3 regions of the Weeksella sp. HMSC059D05 genome follow, and region 2 is predicted to be linked to each of the others. Evidence: riboswitches for the same ligand, from Rfam matches in the RefSeq annotation. Region 2 holds a riboswitch; each other region holds the start of a gene.
What was found. Region 2 has a riboswitch for thiamine pyrophosphate ahead of pnuC (nicotinamide riboside transporter PnuC). Riboswitches for the same ligand answer to the same signal wherever they lie in the genome.
Positions count from the first base shown of each region.

Region 1: it holds a riboswitch for thiamine pyrophosphate, as region 2 does, so the genes downstream of both, thiM (hydroxyethylthiazole kinase) here and pnuC (nicotinamide riboside transporter PnuC) in region 2, are expected to answer to the same signal.
Region 3: it holds a riboswitch for thiamine pyrophosphate, as region 2 does, so the genes downstream of both, HMPREF2660_RS04880 (TonB-dependent receptor) here and pnuC (nicotinamide riboside transporter PnuC) in region 2, are expected to answer to the same signal.

Region 1 covers NZ_KV798550.1:121,457-128,043, forward strand. The annotation lists gene rpsN (30S ribosomal protein S14) at 1-221, shown strand, start outside; gene HMPREF2660_RS10165 (HAD family hydrolase) at 292-927, opposite strand; gene tenA (thiaminase II) at 912-1,574, opposite strand; gene thiD (bifunctional hydroxymethylpyrimidine kinase/phosphomethylpyrimidine kinase) at 1,558-2,394, opposite strand; gene thiE (thiamine phosphate synthase) at 2,369-3,028, opposite strand; gene thiM (hydroxyethylthiazole kinase) at 3,018-3,821, opposite strand; TPP riboswitch at 3,904-3,996, opposite strand; gene rpsH (30S ribosomal protein S8) at 4,289-4,690, shown strand; gene rplF (50S ribosomal protein L6) at 4,712-5,257, shown strand; gene rplR (50S ribosomal protein L18) at 5,271-5,621, shown strand; gene rpsE (30S ribosomal protein S5) at 5,640-6,161, shown strand; gene rpmD (50S ribosomal protein L30) at 6,173-6,352, shown strand; gene rplO (50S ribosomal protein L15) at 6,382-6,587, shown strand, end outside.
Region 2 covers NZ_KV798530.1:5,601-12,187, forward strand. The annotation lists gene HMPREF2660_RS04505 (bifunctional GNAT family N-acetyltransferase/carbon-nitrogen hydrolase family protein) at 1-42, opposite strand, end outside; gene tyrS (tyrosine--tRNA ligase) at 153-1,358, opposite strand; TPP riboswitch at 1,632-1,735, shown strand; gene pnuC (nicotinamide riboside transporter PnuC) at 1,757-2,350, shown strand; gene HMPREF2660_RS04520 (acyl-CoA dehydrogenase family protein) at 2,340-3,341, shown strand; gene dnaB (replicative DNA helicase) at 3,512-5,098, opposite strand; gene HMPREF2660_RS04530 (acetyl-CoA carboxylase carboxyltransferase subunit alpha) at 5,190-6,143, opposite strand; gene HMPREF2660_RS04535 (acetyl-CoA C-acyltransferase) at 6,263-6,587, opposite strand, start outside.
Region 3 covers NZ_KV798535.1:32,137-38,723, forward strand. The annotation lists gene HMPREF2660_RS04860 (LOG family protein) at 1-197, shown strand, start outside; gene HMPREF2660_RS04865 (PepSY-like domain-containing protein) at 256-774, shown strand; gene HMPREF2660_RS04870 (PepSY-like domain-containing protein) at 803-1,237, shown strand; gene HMPREF2660_RS04875 (class I SAM-dependent methyltransferase) at 1,317-2,939, shown strand; TPP riboswitch at 2,982-3,071, shown strand; gene HMPREF2660_RS04880 (TonB-dependent receptor) at 3,126-5,273, shown strand; gene HMPREF2660_RS04885 (C40 family peptidase) at 5,367-5,999, opposite strand; gene rpsT (30S ribosomal protein S20) at 6,339-6,587, shown strand, end outside.

The DNA of each region.
Region 1 (6,587 bases), on a different contig from region 2:
TTGCTAAATATGCAGCAAAACGTGAAGCTTTATTAGCTGCTGGTGACTATGAAGGATTACAAAGAATTCCTAAAAACGCTTCGCCTGTACGTTTACACAACCGTTGTAAAATAACAGGTCGCCCTAAAGGATATATGAGAACATTTGGTATTTCTCGTGTTACATTCCGTGAAATGGCAAACGAAGGGTTAATCCCAGGAGTGAAAAAAGCATCTTGGTAATCTAATTACAAAGAGCAAGTTATAAAGAAAACCTTATGCTATGCGTAAGGTTTTTTTGTTTTGGTGAGGTTTATATATCTTTGATCAACTCCCTAAAATCTGCTATGTAATTTGGGTGAAGACAAAAGGCTGAATTGTTGTAAATCTTATAATTTAAACCTGCAACTTTTGCTGAATTAATTCCGGTGAGTGAATCTTCAATAACTAAAACTTCTTCCATTTGTTTTTCGGATAATGATAAAGCTTTTAAATAAGGTTCTGCATTTGGTTTGCCTTTCGAAACATCATCTGCTGAAATAGTGTGATCAAAATAAGAGTGAAGTTTTAATTGCTCAAAAGCATACTTGACTTGTCTTTTAGAGGAATTAGAAACAAGAATAATTTGAATTTGATTGGCTTTTAAATGTTCCAATACTTCAACAACATGTTCATTTAATCGTAATAACTGATGAAAGTTATCGATGTAAAATTTTTCTGTCCATTCGATTATTTCCGCGGACAAAGCGTTGGTGAAGCGTTGCTGATTTTCTAACATCAATTGGATTGCTTCATTTGTCGTGAAATTCATCCCATCATTTTCTACCAAACATTTCGTATCCAAATGATATAGTTTAACAACTTCATCAAACATCTGCTCCCACAATTGTAGACTATCTACGATTACTCCATCAAAATCAAAAAAGATGGCATTTATTTTCTTTCCCATGTGATGTTTTTATAAGATGCATCCCAAAACCGATATTCTAATTCGCTTGCTTTGACAAAAGCTTCTAACATTTGCTCTTTTATTTTTTCAGTTGCTCCATCTGCAATCTTATCAACATAAGTTTTTGCTTTTCTTACTCCTTCACCAAATTCATTTCCACTATAGGTGTCTATCCATTTTTGATATGGATTATTTTCTTTTGCTTGATTTTTGATGATTTCATCACCAACTTCTTTGTAAATCCAAAAGCAAGGCAAAACAGCTGCTAATGCAATTTCGATAGGTTCGAATGCAACAGTACTTTTTAAGAAATGTGAATAATGGTGACAAACAGGTTGTGTTTCGATGATGATGTTTGGCGATAATCCAAAATCCTCAAAATAGGATTCGTGCAAAGCACGTTCAACAATTAATGCGTTTTTTCCGAATTCGAAAAAGTCGATGGCTTGTTGATTGTCTTCAGATTTTGATCCAATGGCAGCTAATACTCGTCCAAAATGTTCCAAATATTTTGCATCTTGTAACATGTAAAACTGAAATTTCTCTATTGGTAATGAGCCATTTTGCAATTCGATTATAAAAGGCATATTTAGAATATCATTGTAAATAGGTTCGATGGTTTCCCATGCTTTAGTTGTGAATGTCATACGTTTTTAATTTTTGTGGATTAAATAAATGATTAAGAGGTCCATTTCCTTTCCCAATTGCTAGGTCTTTACTTCCTAATATTGCTTGTTCAACATATTCTTGTGCTAGTTGTACACTTTGTGTGAGTGAATATCCCAAAGCTAAATTACACGCAATTGCAGAAGATAGTGTGCAACCTGAACCATGCGTATTTTTTGTCTTTATTTTTTGAGAGGTATAACTTTGTACAGGTTGTTCTTTTTGAAATAAATAACTGATAATTTTTTCTTGCTGAAGATGTCCACCTTTTATTAAAAGATTCTGACAACCTAAATTTAAAATCGTTTCTCCATAAGCAAGCATCAATTCAGCAGAATCAATTTTATGATTTACCAAAATACTTGCTTCATCAAGATTTGGTGTAATAAGCGTAGCCAAAGGGAAAAGTTTTTCTATGCAAGCTTCAAGAGTTTCTTCTTTGATTAATCGATGTCCACTGGTCGCAACCATGACAGGGTCATAAACAATCGGTCTATTGTAATTTTTTAATTCCTCTGAAATGATATGAACCAATTCAACACTATGAACCATTCCAATTTTTATTGCATCAGGATAAATATCCTCTAATATGGATAGAATTTGTTCACGAATTGCTTGTGCAGGAATTTCGTAAATATTTTGTACGCCTTTTGTATTTTGAACAGGCAATGCCGTCAATACATTTGTAGCATAACATCCATGAGCAGAAATTGTTTTGGTATCAGCTTGTATGCCAGCGCCACCGCTTCCATCATATCCGGCAATTGTTAAGACGCTATAGGGTTTTTGCATGGTATTCATTATTGTTAATAATTTGTTTTAAAATTTGGGTCGATTTTTTTGGATTTTTACTTCCGCAAATGGCAGAAACAATTGCAACACTATCTGCGCCTGCTTGTATGATTTTAGCAATATTACTTTCATTAATCCCGCCAATTGCAATCAAAGGTTTTGATGTTTTAGTTTTTAAAAATTTTAATCCATCAAAACCCCATTCAGTAATCGTATTGGTTTTTGTTGGAGTCGAAAATATAGGACTTACCCCTAAATGATGTACATATTTCATTTCATCATCATCCAATTGTTTGATATTTTCTAAAGACCAACCAATGTGTTTTAGAGCTTGTGTATTTTTCTTAATTTTAGAAGGTGATATATCAGCCTGCCCGACATGTATTCCCCAAGAGTCAACAGCGGTAGCAACCTCTAACGAATCGTTAATAATCAACGGGATATTGTAGTGGTCCGTAATATTTTTTAATAATGTAGCTTTTGAAATGTACTCGCCGACACTGCAATTCTTTTCCCGGAGCTGAATGATGTCAACCCCACCAATAATTGCTTGCTCTGCAACATCTAACCAGTGAAGATACTTACAATCTTTTTCAGAAATAACTAAATACAAAGGATAAGGAAAAGTTGGATTAATCTTCATGAACCGATATTTTTAAGTTTGCTCGAATTTCTTTTGCAGATATATGGTATAACGTGTCATACAAATTCATTTGTAAGGTTCCAGGACCATAACTTTTTTTCTGTGCCAATTCACCTGCTAAACTAAATACAGCCATACCGCTAACCGTTTCGAGGAAAGGATTTTTATTAAGACCAATAAAAGCACCGATACTAGCTGTTGCCGAACAACCTAAACCAGTAACTTTCGTCATTAATTCATGACCATTTTTAATTTCAATAATCAGATTGTTGGATACAATAAAATCTGAAGCACCTGAAATGCACACAACAGACCCAAACTTTTGATTTAAATTGTGTGCTGCTTTTATCGCTTGATTACTTTGATGCGTACTGTCGACTCCTTTTCCCTGGACAGTTTCGAAGCTATCTAAAGCTAAAATTTCCGAAGCATTTCCTCTTACCACGGTAGGATGATAGCGTAACAGTTCTTTTATAAGTTCGTTTCTGAAGGTTGAGATTCCAGCTCCAACAGGATCCAATATCCAAGGCTTATTCAGTTGATTTGCTTTTTCTGCTGCAATTAGCATACTTTCTGCCCAATAATCATCAAGAGTTCCGATATTGATGACTAATGCATTTGAGATTTCGACAACATTTTCCACTTCTTTATGTGCATGCACCATAACAGGCGATGCGCCAATTGCCAAAAGAACATTTGCAGTATTGTTCATCACCACAAAATTGGTGATGTTGTGAACAAGCGGATTTTTTATCCGGACAGCATGTAAATTTTCAATGATTAGATTTTCCATTAATTGATAATTTTTTAGATAAAACAATTAATGGCTAAAGAGGATTTTCTTCGAAAATAAAGCGTTGCAAATATTAAATAATTGCATAGACATTGCTTTTCCCTACGTCGGTGTTAATCGTATCAGGTTCAAAGGGACTCTCTCAATTCTTTTCAGAATACCCCTAAAGCCAAACCAAATTTATATAAATTGTTTCGACATTCAACTTTTTTTAAGAATAAAAAGAAGATTACATCAAGAATTAATGTTGAGATTGATTATAATGTGTAAGAAAATATAAGATTTGTTTTTATGCTTCATTTTAATCCCTAATAATTAATACGATTAATAATAAATTATTTGATGCACATTTTGTAGAATAAAAAAAAATAAATATCTTTGCAACCCAAATGCATAGAGCATTAAATAGTAAAGTTTAATCCTAAAAGTAGAGTTAGAAGGGCTAACTCTATACTATAGAATTATTTATGTACACAGATCCAATTTCAGATTTTCTTACCCGAGTAAGAAATGCAATGATGGCAGGGCACAAAGTTGTGGAGATTCCTGCGTCGAACTTGAAAAAAGAAATCACAAGAATTCTTTTTGAGCAAGGTTACATCTTGAATTATAAATTCGAGACTAATGAGAAGGGTCATCACTCAATCAAAATTGCATTGAAGTATGACAAATTAACTAAGCAACCAGCAATTAAAAAGCTTCAAAGAGCTTCGTCTCCTGGTTTGCGTCAGTATGCAGGAGCGAAGGAATTGCCTCGCGTTTTAAACGGTTTAGGTGTTGCCATTATATCAACCTCTCGTGGTGTGATGACAGACAAACAGGCACGTAGAGAAAACGTAGGTGGTGAAGTATTATGTTTTGTTTATTAATCTATTAACGCAGAAGAAATTATGTCTAGAATAGGAAACGCACAAATTACATTACCTTCATCAGCTAACGTAGAGTTTAAAGATAATGTTGTAACAGTGAAAAACGGTAACGTATCTTTGACTCAAGAGTTGAAAGAAGGATTTGATGTGAAAATAGAAGACGGAGTGTTGACGGTAGTTCGTCCGTCAGATTCGAAAGAAGATCGTTCGTTACACGGATTGTATCGAGCTCTTATTAACAATATGGTAGTAGGAGTAACGGAAGGTTTCAAAACTAGTTTAGAATTGGTTGGGGTTGGGTATAGAGCATCTAACCAAGGACAAAAATTAGATATGTCATTAGGATTTTCTCATAACATCATTATGGAGATGCCGGAAGAAGTGAAGGTAGAGACTGTAACTGAAAAAGGGAAAAACCCAATTGTAATTTTAAGCTCACACGACAAGCAATTATTAGGGATGATAGTAGCGAAAATCCGCTCTTTCCGTAAACCAGAGCCTTATAAAGGAAAAGGTATCAAATTTGTTGGTGAAATAGTAAGAAGAAAAGCAGGTAAATCTGCGTAAAAACTTGTAAAAAATGGCATTATCTAAAGTAGAAAAAAGACAAAAAATAAAAAGACGCGTACGTCGCAATATTTTTGGTACAGCTGAAAAACCACGTTTATCAGTTTACCGATCAAACAAAGAAATCTACGCACAAATTATTGATGATAACACAGGAACTACCTTGGTATCAGCATCATCACGTGAGAAAGGAATTGCGGCAGGAAATAAAACAGAAGTTTCTGCATCAGTAGGGAAAGCTTTGGCAGAGAAAGCAAAAGCAAAAGGAGTAGAAGCAGTTGTATTTGATCGCAATGGTTTCGTTTATCATGGTAGAATCAAAGCTTTAGCAGATGGAGCTAGAGAAGGTGGATTAAAATTCTAAAAAAGAAGAAAAGAAATTATGTTAGGATTCAATAACGTAGAAAGAGTAAAGCCAATAGGATTAGATCTTAAAGATCGCTTAGTTGGAGTACAACGTGTAACAAAAGTAACAAAAGGTGGACGTGCATTTGGTTTCTCGGCAATCGTTGTCGTAGGAGATATGAATGGAGTAGTAGGTTATGGTTTAGGTAAGTCTAAAGACGTAGCATCTGCTATTGCAAAAGCGATCGAAGATGCTAAGAAAAACTTAATCCGTATTCCATTACAAGGTGCAACAATTCCCCATGAGCAAGAAGCTCGTTACGGTGGGGCGCAAGTCTTCATCCGTCCGGCAGCTGAAGGTACCGGGGTAATTGCGGGTGGTACTGTACGTGCAGTGTTAGAATCTGCGGGGGTGCGTAATGTGTTATCAAAATCGAAAGGTTCGTCGAACCCACACAATGCGGTTAAAGCTACCTTTGTCGCTTTATTATCTTTGAGAAGTGCGGAAGAAGTAGCTCGTCAACGCGGAATTTCAGTTAGTCAAGTGTTCAACGGGTAAAAAATAATTTCATGAGCAAAGTAAGAGTAAAACAGGTACGTAGTGCTATTAATCGTGAAAAATCTCAGAAAGCAACTTTAATAGCTTTGGGGTTAACCAAATTAAATCAAGTAGTTGAACATGACGCTACCCCTCAGATCGAAGGAATGATCCGTAAAGTTCAACATTTAGTAGAAGTAGAAAAGGCCTAAGCGCTTTTAATCTTTAAAAGAGTTAGAAAATGAATTTAAGTAATTTAAAACCAGCACCTGGTTCAACAAAAAATAAATTCCGTAAAGGTAGAGGAGAAGGTAGTGGAAACGGTCTTACTGCAGGACGCGGACACAAAGGAGCAAAATCGCGCTCTGGATACTCTAAAAAAATCGGTTTCGAAGGAGGACAAATGCCTTTACAAAGACGTTTACCAAAATTCGGTTTCAAAAATAT
Region 2 (6,587 bases):
TTCATAATCTTCTATCGTTAAGCGTCTAACTTGTATATCCATGCTATAATTTTGTGTTATGAAAAATAGAATTCAATAGTCTCAAAAAGTTATCCAAACTTATATAAAAATACGGATAAATTAGTTTATTCGTACCGAATATGTTTTCCTAATTAATTGATCAATTCGTAAAAAGTTCTTTTTCCTATTTTTATTTTCATGCCGTTTTTCAAAACAATCGACTCATTGGCATCTGTTCTTTTTTCATTATCTATTTGGATTCCACCACCTTCGATCAAACGACGGACTGCCGAACGAGAACTATCTTTTTTCAGTTGATGACACAAGTCTAATAAACTCATTCGGTTGTTTTCTATATTTTGTAAAGTGTTGATCTTTACCGGTTCGAAAACTTTTTCATCAAAATTTTTGTTCTGAAATTGTGTACTGAAAAAAACCTCTGCGCCTTCTGCTGCCTCGGCATTGTGGTATTGAGTAATTATATTTTTAGCCACTATTTTTTTTATTTTCATTGGGTTATCTCCCGAAGCAATTCTGTTTTTCAATTGTTCTTTTTCTTCTATAGAAAAATCTGTCGCCAAGTTGATGTATTCTTCTAGCAAATCATCTGGTATAGACATGGTCTTACCAAACATTTCGTTCGGTTCGTCTGTAAGTCCGATTATGTTATTCATCGATTTACTCATTTTTTCTTTTCCATCTAACCCACGCAATAATGGCATACACATTACAATCTGTGGCGAGACTTCGTATGACTCTTGCAACTGACGTCCCATGGTACAATTGAACAATTGGTCCGTTCCTCCCATCTCGATGTCTGCTTTTATTTGGGTAGAATCATACCCTTGCAAAATCGGGTACACCAGCTCGTGCATGGCAATCGGCGTATTTTCTGTAAAACGTTTATTAAAATCGTTTCTGTGCATCAATTGCGCAACCGTTACTCGAGATAGTAATTCTATTATAGCCGAAAAACTCAAACCATCTAACCAAGTAGAATTGTACACAATTTTTGTTTTTTCTACATCGATAATTTTAGATAATTGATTGATATAGGTTTGTGCATTATGCTGCACTTCTTCTGCACTTAGTGGTTTTCTTGCTTTATTTTTACCCGTCGGATCGCCAATACGCGCGGTGAAACTCCCGACCAAAATCACCACTTGATGTCCTAAATCTTGGAATTGTTTCAACTTCTTTAATACCACCGCATGGCCCAAATGCAAATCAGGAGCGGTAGGATCGAATCCCAGTTTAATAATTAATTTTCGGTTTTCTTCTTTGGCTTGTTTCAGCTTCTGTTCTAATCCGTTTTCGGGTAGAATAATTTCTACATTTTCTTTTAATTCTTCTATCATGTTGATTTTTTTCTTATTTCATACCAACAAAAAACCCAAACATTGCTGTTCGGGTTGTCTATGAGATTGTCTTTATTTGTTTATTCTAAAACATACACAGGCCTACCGAACATAGAGATCGGTAGAAGATACTCACTAAAAAATGGTACGCGTAATATGTTGTGCATGCTTTTCATTTCGCCTACAAAGATATAGATTTTTTATTTAGGATACGATGTAGATTTTATTCATTGAGAACTCAATTTTTTTATTACTAAATTTTATCCGACTTTTGCCTGTTCAATGGGGTGCCAAAAATTGGCTGAGATGATACCCATGCACCGAGTGCAATACCTGATCCGGATAATGCTGGCGTAGGGATTGAAAACTTATCATCTCCTGTCTAGAATAAAAACAATATTATGCAGGAAATCTTATCAAAAATCACCTGGATGGAATGGCTCGGTGTAGCCTTCTCTGTTGCACAAGTTCTCTTGGCAAGGCTCAATAAACCGATTAACTATCTGTTCGGAATTGGCGGAATTTCACTGACGCTTTGGGTCATGTTTTCTGCAAAACTTTATGCCGAATTTACCCTCAATATTTATTATTTGGTCATGAGTATTTACGGTTGGCTGTTCTGGACATTTGGCAAACAAAAACAAGAAACACCTATTTCCTCTTCAACCAAAAAGGATTGGATAAAAGTAGTCTGTATTGTCGTAATCAGCTTTCTGATTTTCTATTTCGCCCTGACGTACTTTACCAATTCTGATGTGCCTTTGTGGGATTCTCTGGTGAGTGCATTCGCTTGGGCCGGTATGTGGCTAATGGCCAAACGAAAAATAGAAAATTGGATATTGCTCAACATTAGCAATTTTATCTCAATACCGCTGATGATTCATAAAGATTTATACCTCTATGCCGTATTGAGTGCTTTTTTATTTTTGGTAGCTACCTCTGCTTATTTCAAATGGTTAAAACTTCTCAAAAACTCGCCCCATGCTGTCTAGGAAGGAAATGCGTGAAGAATTACTTCTTGCCGAAGCTTTATCCGATAAGGTTTTATCCGAAATTCATCAACAAAAATACTTACAAATTTGGGTACCAAAAATATATGGCGGACGAGAACTTTCTTTTGTTGATGGTTTGCAACTATTACAATCTCTAGCCTTTATAGACGGAAGTTTCGGTTGGACGGTTACCTTGTGTTCTGGTGCTCATTATTTTGCCCGAAATCTTTTACCCACCAAAGCCAAGGAGCTCTTCTCTTCTCCTGATATTTTTGTAGGTGGCAGTGGTATGGTTGGCGGAACGGCCGAAAAAACGTCTTCTGGATTTATCCTAAACGGTCGATGGATGCATGCTACGGGTGCTAGTTATCTTTCTCATTTTACCCTGAATGCACAAATTACCGAAAACGGACAACCTTGCCTTGGTGATAATCAACAGCCGATTGTTCGCTCATTTATCGTCCCAAAAGAAAGAGTAAGCCTTCATCCGTCTTGGCCTTTTATGGGAATGCGCGCCACGCATACCTATGCATTTGAAGTGAAAAATGCTGCCATATCCCGAGAAGATTCGTTTGTGTATGATGAGTTTTATACCCAAGATTTGATTAGCCACCTGCCGTTTCGTTTGTTTGCAGATGCTACTTTAATGGTCAATTATTTAGGCATGGCTACACATTTTGCCGAAGAAGCAACAAATTACAAATCCGATCAAGAAATTCAGTTACTGAAAGATTTTGTAGATCAGACTTCAGAAAAGCTGTTGAATTATGCACAACAGAGCGAACGTATTTTGATGGATAAGAACACTATTTTGGTTGAATTTATAGAAGAAGTGCATCGATTTTGCACCAATGCGCTTCATCATTTAACCCATTTGATGTTGGATGTTTATTTGATTTTGGGTATGAAGGCATCAAAAAACGATGAGTTATTGCACCAAATATTTCGAGATTTTTTCACGGCTACTCAACATGCCAATTTTAGAAAATAAAAAATTTGCTTAGTTTTTGCATTACGTTCGTTCTCCATTGATTTATGTAAATTATGGTTATCCAACATTCAATTTCTGTACCTCTGCGTTGTGCTCCATTTATTAGGATTCTGAACATTTTGGTAAAATTCGATACAGTAGCTGTGTAATGAATTTGGCTGATATTCTTGCTAAAAACCTAGGTCATCATCTTCATTTTCTCTACTATAAGGTTTGTAAGAATCCAAGCCGCTAAAGGAATCTAGTGGGTTACCGGTAGGTAAATTGATAGAGCTATCAAAGGTAAAATCGCTATCGCTACCGAACTGTTTGTTTTTATTCATCGAACTAGGGATGGTGTATTCGTCTTCGAAACTACTATTATCAAGATCTGTAAATTTTGCTTGTTCACCGATAAATCGTAATCGTATATTTTCTAATGCTCCATTACGGTGTTTTGCAATGATAAACTCTGCTTGTCCTGCACAAGGCGTTTCTATTTCGTCATCCCAAACTTCTAATTTATAATATTCTGGACGATAAATAAACGAAACAATATCGGCATCTTGTTCAATTGCTCCTGACTCCCGGAGGTCGGATAAAAGAGGGCGCTTACTTCCGCCTCTTGTTTCTACTGAACGTGATAACTGAGACAGGGCAATAACGGGTATATTCAGTTCTTTGGCAATGGCTTTTAGCGATCGAGATATCATCGAGATTTCTTGTTCGCGGTTACCGTTTGCTTTTCCTCCGGCCGTCATCAGTTGCAAATAATCGATAAGGATCATTCGTACTCCATGTTGAGAAACCAAACGACGAGCTTTGGCACGCAAATCGAAAATCGATAAAGCTGGGGTGTCATCGATATACAAAGGAGCTTCTTCCAGTCCTTTTACTTTGGTGTACAATTGTTTCCATTCATAATCGGCTAACGTGGCTTTTCTCAGTTTTTCGCCAGAAATACCTGTTTCACCAGAAATCATGCGGGTTATGAGTTGTACTGATGACATCTCGAGCGAAAAAATAGCCACAGGTATTTTGTGGTCGATGGTCATATTCTTAGCCATAGATAGGATAAAAGCCGTTTTTCCCATTCCTGGTCGAGCAGCTAGAATAATGAGATCGGATTGTTGCCAACCGGAAGTAATTTTATCGATTTCTGTGAAACCAGAAGGAAGACCACTCATTCCTTCTTTTGTAGACATGTCTTTTATTTTCTCGAGTGCTTCTTTGACCAAATCTCCGGCTTCACTATAGCTTCTTTTGATTCCACCCTCTGTAATTTCGAAAAGTTTGCTCTCTGTAAAATCAAGTAAATCGAAAACATCTGATGTATCATCATAGGATTTTCTGATGACTTCTGATGAAATTTCTATCAGTTTTCTTTTGATATAATTTTCTTGTATAGCTCTTGCATAGTATTCGATATGCGCAGAAGAAGACACCTTTTGGGTTAATTGGATTAAGAAATAATCTCCTCCTATCAAATCTAATTTCCCACTGATTTTCAATTCATTAGAAACGGTTAATAAATCTATTGGTTGAGAATCATTAAAGAGTTTTTGTATTGCAGCATATATTGCTTGATGTTCTGGACGATAGAAAACTTCTGGAGATAAAATATCGATAACATCATCTAAACCTTTCTTATCAATCATCATTGCTCCGAGAACAGCTTGCTCGAGTTCTATTGCTTGAGGAGGTAATTTCCCTTTCTCTAGATTGATAACTGAATTTGTTTGATTGGTTTTAGAGTATGACTGTTTTAGTTGTTCCATAATTTTCCAAAATTAGACAAAAAAACGAGATAACTAAAGTTAATTATCTCGCAATTTATTAAGACTAAGATTTTAATAGTATGTTAATAACCTACCCTTTGAATTCACCAAAGGCGATAAAACGATCTTGACGTTGTTTGGTAAGTTTCTCGGCTGAAAGCTTTTTCAGTTCATTGTATGTTTCTACGATTTTATCACGTACACTATCGTAGGTTGCTTTCGGATCATAATGTGCACCTCCTAATGGCTCTTTGATGATATCTTCAATCAAACCTAATTCTAGCATATCTGGCCCTGTTAATTTCATCTGAGAAGCTGCTTGTTCTTTATAATCCCAAGAGCGCCACAAAATAGTCGAACAGTTTTCTGGTGAAATCACAGAATACCATGTGTTTTCTAGCATGAATACTTTGTTTCCTACACCTATTCCTAAGGCTCCACCACTTGCACCCTCACCAATAACTATTGTTATAATAGGTACCGTTAGTTTTAGCATTTCGTAGATATTTTTAGCAATTGCTTCTCCTTGTCCTCTTTCTTCGGCTTCTAAGCCAGGATATGCACCTGGAGTATCAATGAAAGTCACTACCGGAATGTTGAATTTTTCTGCTAATTTCATCAAGCGCAATGCTTTTCGATATCCTTCTGGATTAGCCATTCCGAATCTTCGGTATTGTCTTTCTTTGGTATTTTTACCTTTTTGTTGCCCGATAAACATATACGTCTGATCACCAATTTTCCCTAGTCCGCCGACCATTGCTTTATCATCAGCAAAGTTTCGGTCACCGTGAATTTCTACAAAATTGTTATTGGTTATGGCATAGAGATAATCTAATGTATATGGTCGAGAAGGATGCCTTGAGAGTTGTACACGTTGCCAAGGAGTGAGATTCCCGTAAATTTCTTTCTTTTTATTTTCTATCGCAATCTCTATCTCTACACATGCTTGTTTAATATTTACGCCACTTTCTTCTCCAACGATTTGACAACTTTTTAATTGCTCCATCAAATCTTTTATGGGCTGTTCAAATTCTAAGTATTCCATAATGACTTATTAGCATTCTATCCGACAAAGATAACGAGTTTATCTTGAAAGTAGGATAGAAATTCTTTTAAACAAAAAGGTATTTCGCTATACAGGAGAAATACCTTTTTATCTATGTTTTATAATTTTTCGATTAACATTGCCGAAGCTCCTCCGCCTCCATTACAGATTGCTGCAACTCCTATCTTCGCATTATTTTGTTCTAATACATTCAGTAAAGTTACCAAAATTCTCGACCCAGAATTTCCTAATGGATGACCTAAAGAAACTGCACCTCCGTTAACATTTACTTTCGATGCGTCAATGTTTAGCAATTGTGTGTTGACTAATCCTACTACAGAAAAAGCTTCATTAAACTCCCAATAATCTACATCGTCTACATTGATGGCTGCTTTTTTCAATAATTTTTCTACAGCTTTGGCGGGTGCTGTTGTAAACCATTCT
Region 3 (6,587 bases), on a different contig from region 2:
CAGGGCGATTCCCAATCGTTTTGGTAGGAAAAAAGTTTTGGAGTGGTCTCTTCGATTGGCTCAAAAATACCATGCTCGAAGAAGGGTATATTGCAGAAAAAGACTTAGAATTGTACCGCTTGGTAGATACTGCAGAAGAAGCCGTGGCACATATCAAAGCGTTTTATGAGAAATATAATATCAAAATCAATCTTTAGGTTTTGGTACGATGATTGTAATTTCATAAGACAATACAACAATAATAAAATATAGAAAATGAAAAAAATTGCCTTTAGTCTTGCTATAATATCTTTGATCGGTTTACAATCATGTAATAATACAGATAACAAGAAAGAAACCTACCAAGAGATAGAGGAAAACGGAACCGTGAAAACCGAAACGGTCGATCGTAACGAGCAATTATTGAAAGAAGATGAATTGCCCGAAAGTGTTAGAAATTTTATAACTCAAAATTTTGCAAATGCACAAATACAGAATGCACTTCATGAGAAAAATAACCTAGAAGACGATGAGTATAAAGTACAACTGACCGACGGAACAAAGATAGAATTCGATCAAGGAGGGAATTGGGAAGAAGTGAAAAAAGAAAAAGAAACTATCGGGAAACTAACTTTTTTGCCTACTCCTCTGACCGATTATATCAAAAATAATTATCCTGCAGATGGTGTAGAGAAAGTAGAAAAAAAGGCACAAGGTTACGAAGTGGATTTATATCCGAGTGATGTAGAGCTAAAATTCGATCAAAACGGAAATTTCGTAAGTAAATCAAAATAAGTACGCAACCAAACTATAAATAGATAAAATGAAAATAAAAACACTTTTAATAGGAGGTTTTATAGCAATCGGGAGCTTTACATTCGCACAAACAAATGTGCAAAATGCTCGATTACCACAACCATCACAAGGCTTCTTGAAAGCTAATTTCACCAATAATACTATTGCAAAAACCAAAGTAGATGCCAAAGGAAACCTAGTCGATGAGTACGAAGTCTATTTGGATAACGGGATAAAAGTAGAGTTTGATAGAAAAGGAAACTGGAAAGAAGTCGACGGGAAAGGCAAGGCAATCCCAACACAATTTATCAACCAAAATATCGTGTCGTATATAAAAAAACACTACCCAAATGCACAGGTCTATAAAGTAGAGAAAGAAAAAAGAGGATACGAGGTGAAATTATCAGACGGATTAGAGTTGAAATTTAATCATAAAGGAGCTTTTTTGCGTATCGATCAATAAACTTTCTTCAAACTTAAGGAAGAAAAAATAGTTTACAAGAAAACCGATATTTGTATCGGTTTTTTTGTATTTTTAATTTATGGATAAAAGAGAATTACGCGAAACCATTTTTCGTCATCTAGACGGAATTGTTGTGGCACCAATCATATCTGCCTTGGCAAAAAGAGGAGTATTACACTTTTTATTAACACGCAAAAAAGTATCCCTAAAGCAAGTAGCAGAAGAATTTCAGGCGAACGAAGGCTATCTAAATGTAGCATTTCATGTTTTAGCTTCGCAGAATTATTTGCTACACGAAGTAGATAACTCTACCGATGAGGTTACGATTTCATTGTCAAAATATAGTGAACGCGCTTTCCGTAATTATGAGATTTATCAAGACCTAGCAGCTTACTTGTCAAACGAAGTGGTGTACAATAGTATAGAAACCAACCAAGAATTTTGCACACTATGGATGCAACTATATACCAAATATCAGAAATATATAGTCCCGACCCATCAAGATACATTAGAAAATAAAAAACTTCATCATCAAATCTGCAAACACATAGAAGGGGCTCTGATTGCACCATTGGCCGTACGGTTAGGGATGAGTGGAATGTTTCATAAGTATTTTATGGAAGCATCATTTAGTGCAGACGAATACCACAAAAATCCCCAACATTTCGAGAAAATACTCTCTGCATTGGCCCAATTAGGATGGTTCGATAAAAAAGGTAAAAATTTCCAGTTTACCCCAGTTGGCTTATTCTTTGCGCGTCGCGCAACAGCATACGGAGTAACAGTTTCTTATTTACCTCTTTTCGCACAGCTAAATGAGCTGCTTTTTGGGGTTGCAAAAAAAATAAGAGAAATAGAAGAGGGGCAAGATGAAAAGCATGTTCATAGAGAGATGAATGTGTGGGGAAGTGGAGGAGCACATGCCACGTATTTCAAAATTATAGATGAATTTATTATCGATATCTTCAACCGTCCACTGAATCTTCAACCCAAAGGAATTCTCGATATGGGAAGTGGAAACGGAGCTTTGCTACAACATTTATACGAAGTAATCGAACGAAAAACTTTGCGAGGAAAATATCTCGATGAGTATCCGCTTTTTTTGGTCGGAGCAGACTATAACGAAGCCGCCCTGCGAGTAACGCGAGCAAATCTCATCCAAAACGATATTTGGGCAAAAGTTATATGGGGCGATATATCCGATCCTAAAACCTTAGCGCACGACTTGCAACACGATTACGGCATACATTTGTCTGATTTGTTAAATATGAGAAGCTTTCTCGACCATAACAGAATTTGGACTGATGTAGACAAACCAAGCAACCGGATCAGTACATCTACAGGAGCTTTTGCGTATAGAGGTAAAAGAATATCCAACAATGCCATTGAAGATAACCTACAAGAACACCTTGAGAACTGGAAACCTTTTCTACAAAAATATGGATTATTACTAATAGAATTGCACGGTCTTTCACCAAAAATAGCAGCTGAAAATTTAGGCAAGACACCCGCCACTGCTTACGATGCAACGCATGGATTTTCTGATCAATATATTGTAGAATATGATATCTTTAAGAAAATTTGCGATCAAGTAGGATTAGAATCGGACCCTAAACTGATGAAGCTATTCCCGATAAAAGAGTTGGTAACCGTTAGTATACAGCATCTTACAGTTAAAGAAACAGAAGTTAGCCAAAGCTAGAAGAACTTTTGAGTTTCTTATAGAAAAAATGTTATCTTTGCCGCTCATAGAAAGGGGTGCTTGCAAAGGCTGAGATTATACCCATAGAACCTGAGCAGATAATGCTGCTAAGGGAAACGGTTTTCTTCACCTAGAACCAAAAATTCTCATGGTTCTTTGTGTCCCTTTCATAAATTATTATTTTTTATGAAAAGGTCAATTTTTCTTTTATCAATGATTAGTGCTCAGTGGCTTATGGCGCAAGAGCAAGACAGTATTCGAGCAGAGAACATCGAATTAGAAGGTTTAACGATTCTAGAACAACTACCAATTTCGGTAGAAAAGTACAACAAAAAAACACTGAACGAACGCAACTTAGGGCAAGATATTCCTACTTTGCTCAATCGTGGAACATCTATTCTCACCTCTTCTGATACTGGAAACGGAATGGGCTATTCTACCATTCGGATTCGTGGTCTAGGGGAGAGCTCAGTAAATGTTACTCTAAACGGCGTTCCGTTGAACAATGCAGAATCACAAGGTGTTTTCTGGGTAAACATGCCCGATTTAGCTTCCTCTACCAATGCAATTTATATCCAGCGCGGCGTGGGGTCTTCTACGAATGGGATGGCCGCTTTTGGAGCAAGCGTTAACATAGAAACGCAAGCACCATCTCGAGATCCATTTCTAGAGTTAGCAGGCTCTTATGGTAGCTTCAATTCGCAAAAATATACCGTACAAGGTGGAACAGGAAAAATCCTCAATGATAAATTTTCTGTCGATGTACGTGCTTCCCATCTCCGCTCTGACGGTTATATAGAACGGGCATCAAGTAAACTTTGGTCGTATGATTTTACCGCTGTATACGAGCTGAACAACCGCACCTCTTTCCGTTTCCAAAATATGTACGGTAACGAAAAAACATACCAAGCTTGGGGAGGAGTAACCCGTGCAATGATGAACGAAAATAGAAGATTCAACCCATCGGGGGCAATCTATAATGAAGATTGGTCTAAAGTTATTGGGTATTATGACAATCAAACCGATAACTACCAACAAAATCATTACTTCTTTACGTGGAATCAAAAAATGGGGGATGACTGGAAGTCGAAACTTACCCTACACTATACCAAAGGAAAAGGGTATTATGAAGATTATAAGCAAAACGAAAGATTGAGTAAGTACAAATTAGAAGAATTTACACAACTGAAAAGAACAGATCTTATTCGTCAGAAATGGTTAAACAACGATTTTTATGGTTTCAACTGGGAAATGGAAAATCAACGCTTAGGCGACTTCAAGTTTTTCTGGGGACTTTCTGCAAACCAATACAAAGGAGATCACTACGGATTTGTAAAATGGATGAAAGACTTCGATTGGCAATTACCAGATTATAAATTTTACAATAATTATGCAACCAAATCTCAACTTGCAGCCTATGCAAAAGTTTTATATGGGTTAGATAATTGGGAATTTTATGGTGATTTGCAATATCGTTTTATCGATTATGTTGGGAAATATCACGAAGGAGGAGAGAATGACAGTGATGATTTCCGACCGTTCGACGATCAATTTAATTTTATCAATCCAAAAGTTGGTATAAACTATAAGGTAAATAATCAACACAGTTTTTATACCTATTACGGAATATCAAACCGAGAGCCACTTCGTAACGATTACAAATATAATCAAGCCGAAAAACCAAAGTCAGAACATCTACAAGATTTCGAGTTAGGTTATAAGAAAGCAGGACGATTCTCGGTTAACCTCAACGGATATTATATGCTCTACAAAAATCAGTTGGTCTATACCGGAGCGGTGAATGATGTCGGATCACCTTTGAGAAAAAATATCGGAAAGAGTTATCGAGCAGGAGTCGAGTTAGACGCACAATACGCAATTGTTCCCCAAAGAGTTTCTGTATTCGGGAATGCAACTTGGAGTAAAAACATCAACAAAGACTACAAAACAACCGAATATGATGCACAAGGAAATGAGTTTGTAGTTGCTTACGGTGATACCCAAACCATTCTTTCGCCAAGTTGGGTTGCTGGAGCAGGTTTTGATGTAATGCCAATCAAGAATTTCAGAATCAACTGGTATACGAAATATGTAGGAGAACAATATTTATCGAATACAGAGCCAGTAGATGGACAATTAGCAAGCTATCTATTAACAGATCTTACGTTGAGCTATGGCCTGAAAATGAAAGGAAAACAAGCAGTAGATTTTACATTTTTGATTAACAACTTATTCGATAAAGAATACGAATCGTATGGGTTTTATTACGGGGAAGCTTATTACTTTCCTCAAGCCGGAATCAATGTGATGGGTGGGATGAAAGTCCGATTCTAGTACTAAGTTTTTATAAAAAATTCTCCTCATATAAAAAAGCTGCTTCGTTTCTGAAGCAGCTTTTTTTATGTTGTTTGTTTTTCGTTTTAAGTATTAAAGAACTCGTTTGCCGTATAGATATCTTTTGCCCCAATAACTATCTGTAATTGGCGTGATGATAACTCCTTTAGAGGTTGAAGAATGGATAAATTGTAGAACGCCATTTTCATCTCTTCCGTGAACAATTCCTACATGGGTTACACGACCTCTCCCTTTCGTTGCAAAGAATACCAAATCGCCTTCTTTTAAGTTTTCTGTAGCGATACGTTCTCCTTGTTTGGCTTGGTCAGCCGATACGCGTGGTAAGTCTTTGTTTAAGATAGAGAAAACATTACGTACAAAAGCCGAACAGTCGATTCCACGACGAGTGGTCCCGCCATAGCGGTAAGGGGTACCTAAGTAAGTTTCTGCTTCTTGCAAAAGTAAGTCAGAAAAAACATGGTTTGTCTCTTCTATAACGGTATTGAGAATAGCCAAACTCTGCACTTCTGGTTTAATTTCGATTGGAGAGACGTTTATGGCACGTTTATTGATTAGTTTGTTGTGAGGAGTAAAGAATTTCGCTTGTGGAGCAAAACTTCTGTTTGCTAACAATGGATTATTATTGGTAGCAACCGAAGATGTTGTACATGAGGTAAACAATAGCGTTGCAAGTATACTAAAAACTCCAAATACTTTAAAATTCATATCAAATCGTATTCAAAACTGTTAAAGCGAAACAAAAATAGTTTTCCAGTTGCTAATCGTATCTATTTTTCTGTGTGTTTGACATTACTTTAACTACTTTAACTTTTTTTAACAAAAAACTTTAACATTTTTTATCTACGAAGAATTTGTAGATATCAAAACTCTTGCTATATTTGCATCCGCTTTTGGTGAGAGGATTGTCTGCTTAAATAGGAGAATTCTCGTAAAAAGGATAATAACATGTAATTTTTATGTTTTAATTTGCTTAGATTAATAAAATGTTTTTATCTTTGCCGAACCAAAAAAGTAAGATAATTTATATTAAGATTATTATTAGCTATGGCAAATCATAAATCAGCATTAAAGAGAGTAAGACAAAACGCCGTAAAACGCGATAGAAATAGATATTATCACAAATCAACACGTACTGCAATAAAAAAATTACGTGGAGAGGAGGATAAAGCAGTAGCAGAAGCAGCATTCCCAAAAGTTACTTCTATGATTGATAAATTGGCAAAACGCAACATCATTCATAAGAACAAAGCTGCCAACCTGAAAAGCAAATTGGCAAAACATATCAACGGATTA